Regions from separate parts of the Bradyrhizobium betae genome, predicted to be linked through region 1. Evidence: riboswitches for the same ligand, from Rfam matches in the RefSeq annotation. Region 1 holds a riboswitch; the other holds the start of a gene.

Region 1 (4,503 bases):
CCGCAGGCACCGACGGGAATGCAGAGGATGACGAGATCGGCGTCCTTCACGGCCTCCGCATTGGTCGCCACGACCTGGTCGACGATGCCGAGCTCCAGCACCCGCGCGCGCGTCTTCTCCGAGCGCGCGGTGGTGACGATCTCGCCGGCCAGCCCCTGGAGCTTCGCAGCGCGCGCGATCGAGCCGCCGATCAGGCCGAAGCCGATCAGCGCGACGCGCTGGAAGTGCGGCTGGACGCTCATTTGCCGGCCATGAAGTCGCGCAGGCCTTCGACGACGAGACGATTGGCCTCTTCGGTGCCGATGGTCATGCGCAGCGCATGATGCAGGCCGTAATTCTTCAGCCCGCGCAGCACGAGGCCGCGCCTGGTGAGATAGGCGTCGGCCGCGTCCGAGGTCTTGCCCGTTTCCGGGAAGTGGATCAGCACGAAGTTCGCAACGCCCGGCGTCACCTTCAGCCCGAGCTTGGTGATCTCCTCGGCCAGCCAATTGCGCCAGGTCTCGGTGAACTGCTTCGACATCGCCTGGTGCGCGGTGTCCTCGATCGCGGCAACGGCGGCGTACATCGCCGGGGTCGACACGTTGAACGGACCGCGGATGCGGTTGACGGCGTCGATGATGTGCTCCGGGCCGAACATCCAGCCGATTCGCAGCGCCGCGAGGCCGTGGATCTTGGAGAAAGTGTGCGTCACCACGGTGTTCTCGGTGGTGGCGACGAGCTCGATCCCCATCTCGTAATCGTTGCGCGAGACGTAGTCGGAATAGGCGGCGTCCAGTACCAGCAGCACGTGCGACGGCAGGCCGGCGCGCAGGCGCTTGACCTCGTCGAACGGAATATAGGTCCCGGTCGGATTGTTGGGGTTGGCGAGCCAGACCAGCTTTGTCTTCGGCGTCACCGCCTTGAGGATGGCGTCGACGTCGGTGGTGAGGTTCTTCTCGGCGGCAACGACGTTTTTAGCACCGACCGCCATGGTCGCGATCGGATAGACCAGGAAGCCGTGCGTGGTGGAGATCGCCTCGTCTCCATGGCTGAGATAGGTGTGGGCGAGCAGGTTCAGGATCTCGTCCGAACCGGCGCCGCAGATGATGCGGTTGGGATCGAGGCCGAAGCTGCGGCCGATCGCTTCGCGCAGCACGCGCGAGGTGCCTTCCGGATAATCTTCCAGATGATCCGCCACGCTCTTGAAGGCCTCGATCGCCTTCGGCGAGGGCCCGAACGGCGTCTCGTTGGCCGAAAGCTTGAACACCTTGCGGCCCGGCTCGGCGACCGGGCTCTTGCCGGGCGTGTAGGGCGCAATATCGAGAATGCCGGGATTCGGCACGGGGCGGGACATCTTCAACTCCGGAATGGCAGGCTAGGTTCGCGATTTACGATTTCGGCCCGGTCGGGGGCACCGTATAGCGCGTTGCGTGGCTGCCGACGAGGGCCGTGGAGCGCACCGAGGCCCCCGCTTCGATCAGGGCAGCCTTGATTTTGTCGATGCTGGTTGCGCTGGTGACCGAGACCAGCAGCGCCGCGCCGTCGAAGGCGGTATCGGGCACCGCCACGATCTCGGCGAGCGGCGACAGTGCGCGCGCGACGTCGGCGTTCCACCCGGACACGCGCACACTGAAGGTCTCGACCTCCGTCACCAGGGCGCTGTCGGCGACGCGCGAGATGGCGAACACCGGCAGCGCGGCCGGATGGTCGGCGCGCTCGACGAAGGGCAGCTGCGCGATGATCTTTGGCGCGCCCGCTGCTTCCAGCTCCAGCCACCACGGCGTGCGGCTCGAGGTCGCCGAGACCAGCGCCAGATCGCCCTTGGATTTCGCCACCGCCTCGACCGCCGCCTGCGCGCTGAAATGCGCGACGTAGGGCACCGTGAAGCCGAAATGGAATCGCGCGGAATCGCGCATGGCGGGCTCGCTCACCGAGATGTCGGCATGCACGGAGAACGGCGCCTGGACATAGGTGAAGGTCGAGATGATGACGCGCCAGATGCTCTCGACCGTGTCGAGCGGCAGGATGCCGCGATGACGCTGCACGAGGTCACGCATCATCGCGGCCTCGCGCGCGGGGCGGAATGCCGAGCCGACCTCCTGGGTCTGCTTCACCTGGATCAGGCGGTCGATGATGTCGCCGCGCTGCATCAGCAGGCGGTGCATGCCCTCGTCGATCGCGTCGATCTCCTTGCGCAATTCCTGGAGCGATGGTGGCGCGGGCGGACGTTGGGACATATCTGGCAAGGGAATGTTGAGAGGCGTTCCAATGCGGGCCGGCCAGGTCGATTGGCAAGGTCGGGCCCGCTGCTGTCGAGGTTCTGATTAGGCAGTCGGAGCGGCGAAAGCAAAGAGAAATGCAAAGGGAAATTGGCCCTGCTCTGCCGCCCGGTGAGGGACTATTTTGGTTAATCCGGACCCCGACTTGACGAAAACCGCCCAAGACAGTAGTTTTTGCCTGTTCCGTGGTCATTTGAGCCGGCCGGCTTGCAGCCACGTTAAAAAACTCGCTAAACAGGCCGGGGACGCTTCCGATCCCGGCCGAACCTATCGTTCAGGCCGGGTTTTTCATGGCCTGAATCCAGCGCCGGCTTGGCAACCGGTCGCAAACGAGGTCGATGATGGTTGGCGTCAAGTCGATTCCGAGTCCCGCGATCAGTGCCGACGACCGGTCGCATGAGGTGGATCATCCGAGTTCGCAGGTTGCGCAGTTCGGCGCGGACCAGCCACTGCGGCTCGACTGCGGCGTCGATCTCACCCCGTTCCAGATCGCCTATCAGACCTATGGCGAGCTCAACGCCGACCGTTCCAACGCGGTTCTGATCTGCCATGCGTTGACCGGCGACCAGCACGTCGCCAATTTGCATCCCGTCACCGGCAAGCCGGGCTGGTGGGAAACCCTGGTCGGCCCGGGCCGGCCGCTCGATCCCAACCGCTACTTCATCATCTGCTCCAACGTGATCGGCGGTTGCATGGGCTCGACCGGGCCGGCCTCGATCAATCCCGGGACCGGCAAGGTATGGGGCCTTGATTTCCCCGTCATCACCATTCCCGACATGGTGCGCGCGCAGGCGATGCTGATCGACCGGCTCGGCATCGATACGCTGTTCGCCGTCGTCGGCGGCTCGATGGGCGGCATGCAGGTGCTGCAATGGACCGCGGCCTATCCCAGGCGCGTGTACTCCGCGCTGGCGATCGCCTGCGCGACGCGGCACTCGGCGCAGAACATCGCCTTCCACGAGCTCGGCCGCCAGGCCGTGATGGCCGATCCCGACTGGCACAATGGCAGCTACGCCGATCACGGCATCCATCCGCATCGCGGGCTCGCGGTGGCGCGCATGGCCGCGCACATCACCTATCTCTCGGACGCTGCGCTGCATCGCAAGTTCGGCCGGCGCATGCAGGACCGCGAGCTGCCGACCTTCTCGTTCGATGCCGACTTCCAGGTCGAGAGCTATCTTCGCTACCAGGGCTCGTCCTTCGTCGAGCGCTTCGACGCCAATTCCTATCTCTATCTGACGCGCGCGATGGACTATTTCGACATCGCCGGCGACCATGGCGGCGTGCTGGCGAAGGCGTTCGCCGGCATCGAGACCCGCTTCTGCGTCGTCTCCTTCACCAGCGACTGGCTGTTCCCGACCTCGGAATCGCGCGCGCTGGTGCATGCGCTGAATGCGTCGAGCGCGCGAGTGTCGTTCGCCGAGATCGAAACCGATCGCGGCCATGACGCCTTCCTGCTCGACGTGCCCGAATTCCTCGACATCTCCCGCGCCTTCCTGCAATCGGCCGGCAAGGCGCGCGGGCTCACCAGCAAGGAGGGCTAGCGATGTCCGTACAGGAAGTGCTGCCGCTGGACGGCCTCGCCAAGGAGCAATCCGGCCAGTTTCGCGCCGACCATCTGCTGGTCGCCGGGATGGTCAAGCCGGGCTCGAAAGTGCTCGATGTCGGCTGCGGCGAGGGCGACCTGCTCCAGCTGCTGGAGACCCGCGGCATCGACGGTCGCGGCATCGAATTGTCGCGCGAGGGCGTCAACCGCTGCGTCGCCAAGGGTCTTGCGGTGGTGCAGGGCGATGCCGACACCGACCTCGTCAACTATCCCGACGACGCTTTCGACTACGTGATCCTGTCGCAGACGCTGCAGGCGACACGGCAGCCGAAGGTGGTACTGGAGAATCTGCTGCGCATCGGTCGCCGTGCCATCGTCTCGTTCCCGAATTTCGGCTTCTGGCGGATGCGGCTCCAGCTGCTGGTCGGCGGCCACATGCCGCGCACCGAAAATCTGCCGGCAAGCTGGTACGACACCGCCAACATTCATTTCTGCACCATCAAGGATTTCGTCGAGCTCTGCGACGCGATCGGCGTCAAGATGGAGCGCGCCGAGGCGCTCGATCTCTACGGCCGCCCGCTGCGGCTGCGGATGCCGTGGTGGGTGTGGAACCTGTTCGGCGAGCAGGGCGTGTTCCTGCTGACGCGCGGGCAGGGGAAGTAGTTTCTCGTCATTCCGGGGCGATGCGAAGCATCGAGC
Region 2 (4,503 bases), 300 kb from region 1:
GCGATGGGCTCGCTGCCGCATGTCGCGAACAAGCTCGTTGCCGGCAAGCCGGTCGTGATCGTCGCGTTCGGCTCGTCCTCGACCGCCGGCTATGGCGCGAGCTCGCCCGATTTCAATTATCCGAACCGTCTCGCCACGCAGCTGCGCCGGCAATATCCGACCGCCGACATCACCGTCATCAATGCCGGCGTCGGCGGCGAGGACGCGCCCGAGATGATGAAGCGCCTCCAGACCGAGGTGATCGACGTGCATCCGGATCTCGTGATCTGGCAGGTCGGCACCAACGCCGTGCTGCGCAACCTCGATCCCGGCGACACCGCCAAGCTCGTCGAGGACGGCATCGCCAGCATCCAGGCCGCCGGCGGCGCCGACATCGTGCTGGTCGATCCGCAATATTCGCCGGCCGTCAACCAGCGCAAGGAGAGCGCCGGCAAGATGGTGAAGCTGCTCGGCAAGGTCGCCGAGCTCCGTCACGTCGGCATCTTCCCGCGGTTCGAGGTGATGCGCGACTGGCACGAGAACCAATCGATCCCGGTCGAGAGCTTCGTCATCGCCGACGGACTGCACATGAACGATTGGGGCTACGCCTGCTTCGCCCAGCTCCTCGGCGACGACATCATCCGCTCAGTCGGCCAGATCAAGCTCGGCGTGAACGTGCCCGGCGATGTGCGCGCGTACCGGCCGATGTAGTTCGGTGCCGTGGGGTGGGTTAGGCGAAGCCGTAACCCACCACTGTTCATCTCCGCGGAGACAGAAGAGGTGGGTTACGCCTTGCGGCTAACCCACCCTACGGGTCCGAGTGTGTGGCTCACGCCTTCTCCAGCGCCGCCGTCAGATCCTCGATCAGGTCATCCGCATGCTCGAGTCCTGCGGAGAAGCGGATGAAGCCCTCGCTGATGCCGAGGGCGGCGCGGTCTTCCGGCTTCAGGCGCTGATGCGTCGTGGTCGCCGGATGCGTGACGATACTCTTGGCATCGCCGAGATTGTTGGAGATCTTCGCCAGCTTGAGCTCGTTGAGCATGCGGAACGCACCCTGCTTGCCGCCCTTCACCTCGAAGCCGACCAGCGTCGAGCCGCCGCGCATCTGCTTCTTCACGAGCGCTGCCTGCGGATGATCGGCGCGGCCGGGATAGACCAGCCGCGAAATCTTGGGATGGTCCGCCAGCACGTCTGCGACGCGCGCCGCTGTGTCGGTCTGCGCGCGCACGCGCACGGCCAGCGTTTCCAGGCCCTTGAGCAGGACCCAGGCGTTGAACGGCGAGATCGACGGGCCGGTCTGGCGCATGAAATTATGGAGGTGCTCGGCGACGAACGCCTCCGACGACAGGATGATGCCGCCGAGACAGCGGCCCTGGCCGTCGATGTGCTTGGTCGCGGAATAGACCACGACATCGGCACCGAGAGCGAGCGGGCTCTGCCAGATCGGGGTCGCGAACACGTTGTCGACGACGAGCCGCGCGCCGCCGCTATGCGCGATCTCGGCGATGGCGGGAATGTCGAGCACGTCGAGGGTCGGGTTGGTCGGGCTCTCCAGGAAGAACGTCTTGGTGTTCGGCTTCAGCGCACGCTGCCATTGGTCGAGATCGAAACCGTCGACCAGCGTTGTCTCGATGCCGTAGCGCGGCAACAGGTCCTGGATGACATAGAGGCACGAGCCGAACAGCGCGCGCGAGGCGACGACGTGATCGCCGGCCTTCAGCGGCGCCAGGATCGCGGTCGTCACCGCGGCCATACCGGTCGCGGCCGAGCGGGCCGCTTCGGCGCCTTCGAGCTCGATCATGCGGCGCTCGAACATCGCGATGGTGGGGTTGGAATAGCGCGAATAGATGAAGCCGGGGTCCTCGCCCTTGAACCGCGCCTCGCACTCCTCGGCGCTGTTGTAGACGTAGCCCTGGGTCAGGAACAGCGCCTCCGACGTCTCGCCATATTGCGAGCGCAGGGTGCCGGAATGGACCAGGCGGGTTTCGGGGCGGTATTGCGTGGCGGACGCCGGGGACTTCGACATAGGACCTCCTCTGCGTGACCATCGAAAATGGTCACAAAAAAACCGGCCTGGATAACTTCCACGGGCCGGGATCACAGAGGTCCCCGGCCTGTTTAGCGACTTATTTAACGTGGCTGCAAGCCGGCCGGCTCAAATCACCACGGGATAAGTCATGCTCATATTCCGCAATGCCCTTTTCGTCAAGGCGTCCATCGGATAGCCGTAAAAAGCTGTATTTTCCGCATGTCCGGATACATTTGCCCCTGACGAGGACCCCCGTTTGACGTTCACGGTCGCCGCCGACGCCAATGGTATCCTGCCCGACCGCATGATCGCGGCGATGGCGGAAGCGGGGCTCATTCTGCCCGCTTACGACTTCGTCGAAAGCCAGATCCAGCCGGCGAGCCTCGACCTTCGCCTCGGCGACATCGCCTATCGTGTTCGCGCCAGCTTCCTGCCTGGTCCTGGCGCCACCGTCGCCGAGCGCATCGACGAGTTGAAGCTGCACGAGTTCAGCCTCGCCGACGGTGCGGTGCTGGAGACCAACTGCGTTTACATCGTGCCGCTGCTCGAGAGCCTCGCGCTGCCGCCGGAGATCGTCGCGGCCGCGAATCCGAAGAGCTCGACCGGCCGGCTCGACGTCTTCACCCGCGTGATCGCCGACGGCACCCGCCGCTTCGACATGATCGGCGCCGGCTATCACGGCCCGCTCTATGCCGAGATCAGCCCGAAGACGTTTCCGGTGCTGGTGCGCGAGGGCTCGCGCCTGTCGCAGGTTCGTTTCCGCACCGGCGATGCCATCCTCAATGCCGACGCGCTCGAAAGCTTGCATGCCACCGAGCGTCTCGTCGACATCGACGATGCCGATCTGTCGGGCGGTGTTGCCGTCTCCGTCGATCTGTCCGGTGAGAAGGGAAGCGGCTTCGTCGGCTACCGCGCCAAGCGCCACACCGGCGTTGTCGACGTCGACCGCCGCTCGGGCTATGCGGTGGGAGAGTTTTGGGAGCCGATCTCGGCCCGCCCCGACGGCAGCCTCATCCTCGATCCCGGCGAGTTCTACATCCTCGCCTCCAAGGAAGCGGTGCAGGTGCCGCCCGACTACGCCGCGGAGATGGTACCGTTCGATCCGCTGGTCGGCGAATTCCGCGTGCACTATGCCGGCTTTTTCGATCCCGGCTTCGGCTATGCCGGCGCCGGCGGGCAAGGCTCCCGCGCGGTGCTCGAAGTGCGCTCGCGCGAAGTGCCCTTCATCCTCGAGCACGGCCAGATCGTCGGCCGCCTCGTCTACGAGAAGATGCTGGCCCGTCCCGACGCGATGTACGGCCAGCGCATCGGCTCCAACTACCAGGCGCAGGGGTTAAAGCTGAGCAAGCACTTCCGGGTGTAGTGCCAGCCCTAATTTCCGCTGTCATTCCCCGCGTAGGCGGGGAATCCAGTACGCCGCGGCCTCTCGATTCAATCACAATCGTCTCTGGAATACTGGATCGCCCGCCTGCGCGGGCGATGACAGCCAATGTGTAGTCGGTTGCGTCACTCCATCCGCGATGACACACTCCGGCAAAACAACAAGCCGGGAGCGAACATGACCGCCGCAGCTGACACTGCGCAGGAAGCCCAATGGAAGCGCTGGCGCGCGGTGGCCGATCTCTATCATGCTTACTTCACCGGCCTCATCCTCACCGTCGTCACGCGGCGCGGCACGGCCGACGCTGCGGAATTCGTCTTCCGCGTGTTCCGCCGCCAGCAGCAGGAGCGCTTCCTGCCGGGGTTGAAGAAGCTCGGCCTCAGTCATCTGCCGCCGGCGGTGGCGGCCGCGCAGTATCACTATCTCTCCAACTGGATCGGCGGCGTGCACGTCGAATACATGTATGAGAGCGACACCAAGGCGTGGATCCGCTATCCGCCGCCGCGCTGGATCTGGAAGGGCACCGCGATCTGCGGCGTGCCGGGCGAAGTCAGCCGCGCGATGCTGCGCGGCTGGCACGCCAACAACGGCGTCGCGCTCGGCGATCTCAGGCTGGGCTTCGTCTGCACCAAGCAGAGCGTCGACGGCCAGGACGGGCTCGAAGGCTACTATCACCAGTACGACCACCCGCTCGAACTCGACCAGCGCCTGGTGTTTGCGCGTCACCTCGAAGCGCCGCTGTTCGATGCGAAGACCGCGCCGGCGCTTCCCGTTGCGAGCTGGCCAAAACCGCGGCTCGAAAAAGCCTATCGCAACTACGCCATGGAATATGTCCGGACCGCAGCGCCCGTGATGGTGCAATTGTTCGGCCCGGAAGACGCCGGCTATCTCCTGCATCTCACCGGCAAGCTGATTGGCATGCAATATTTCGACGAGGTCGCCGCGGCGCTCGCCATGAAGCGAGGCGGCGCCGCGGAGTTTGCGTCGTTCCTCGAAGCGCTGTTCGCCGCGCAGGATGACGTTGCCGAGACCTCGCAATCCGAGGGCACCTTCGAAATCCGCCAGCAGAGCTGGAAGCTGATGGACGATGTCGCGGATCATCACCGCGCCGGCG

What was found. A riboswitch is a leader RNA that binds a small molecule or an ion and turns the genes downstream of it on or off. The one in region 1 is predicted to bind S-adenosylmethionine.
Region 2: another riboswitch for S-adenosylmethionine. It lies ahead of F8237_RS12885 (O-succinylhomoserine sulfhydrylase); the one in region 1 lies ahead of metX (homoserine O-acetyltransferase MetX).

Annotation. Positions count from the first base shown of each region.
Region 1 is NZ_CP044543.1:2,374,195-2,378,697, reverse strand. Features, by position in the region: gene F8237_RS11340 (prephenate/arogenate dehydrogenase family protein) at 1-242, opposite strand, end outside; gene hisC (histidinol-phosphate transaminase) at 239-1,333, opposite strand; gene F8237_RS11330 (chorismate mutase) at 1,368-2,216, opposite strand; SAM riboswitch at 2,434-2,513, shown strand; gene metX (homoserine O-acetyltransferase MetX) at 2,600-3,802, shown strand; gene metW (methionine biosynthesis protein MetW) at 3,805-4,467, shown strand.
Region 2 is NZ_CP044543.1:2,676,284-2,680,786, reverse strand. Features, by position in the region: gene F8237_RS12890 (SGNH/GDSL hydrolase family protein) at 1-690, shown strand, start outside; gene F8237_RS12885 (O-succinylhomoserine sulfhydrylase) at 809-2,005, opposite strand; SAM riboswitch at 2,077-2,156, opposite strand; gene F8237_RS12880 (2'-deoxycytidine 5'-triphosphate deaminase) at 2,265-3,371, shown strand; gene F8237_RS12875 (hypothetical protein) at 3,567-4,503, shown strand, end outside.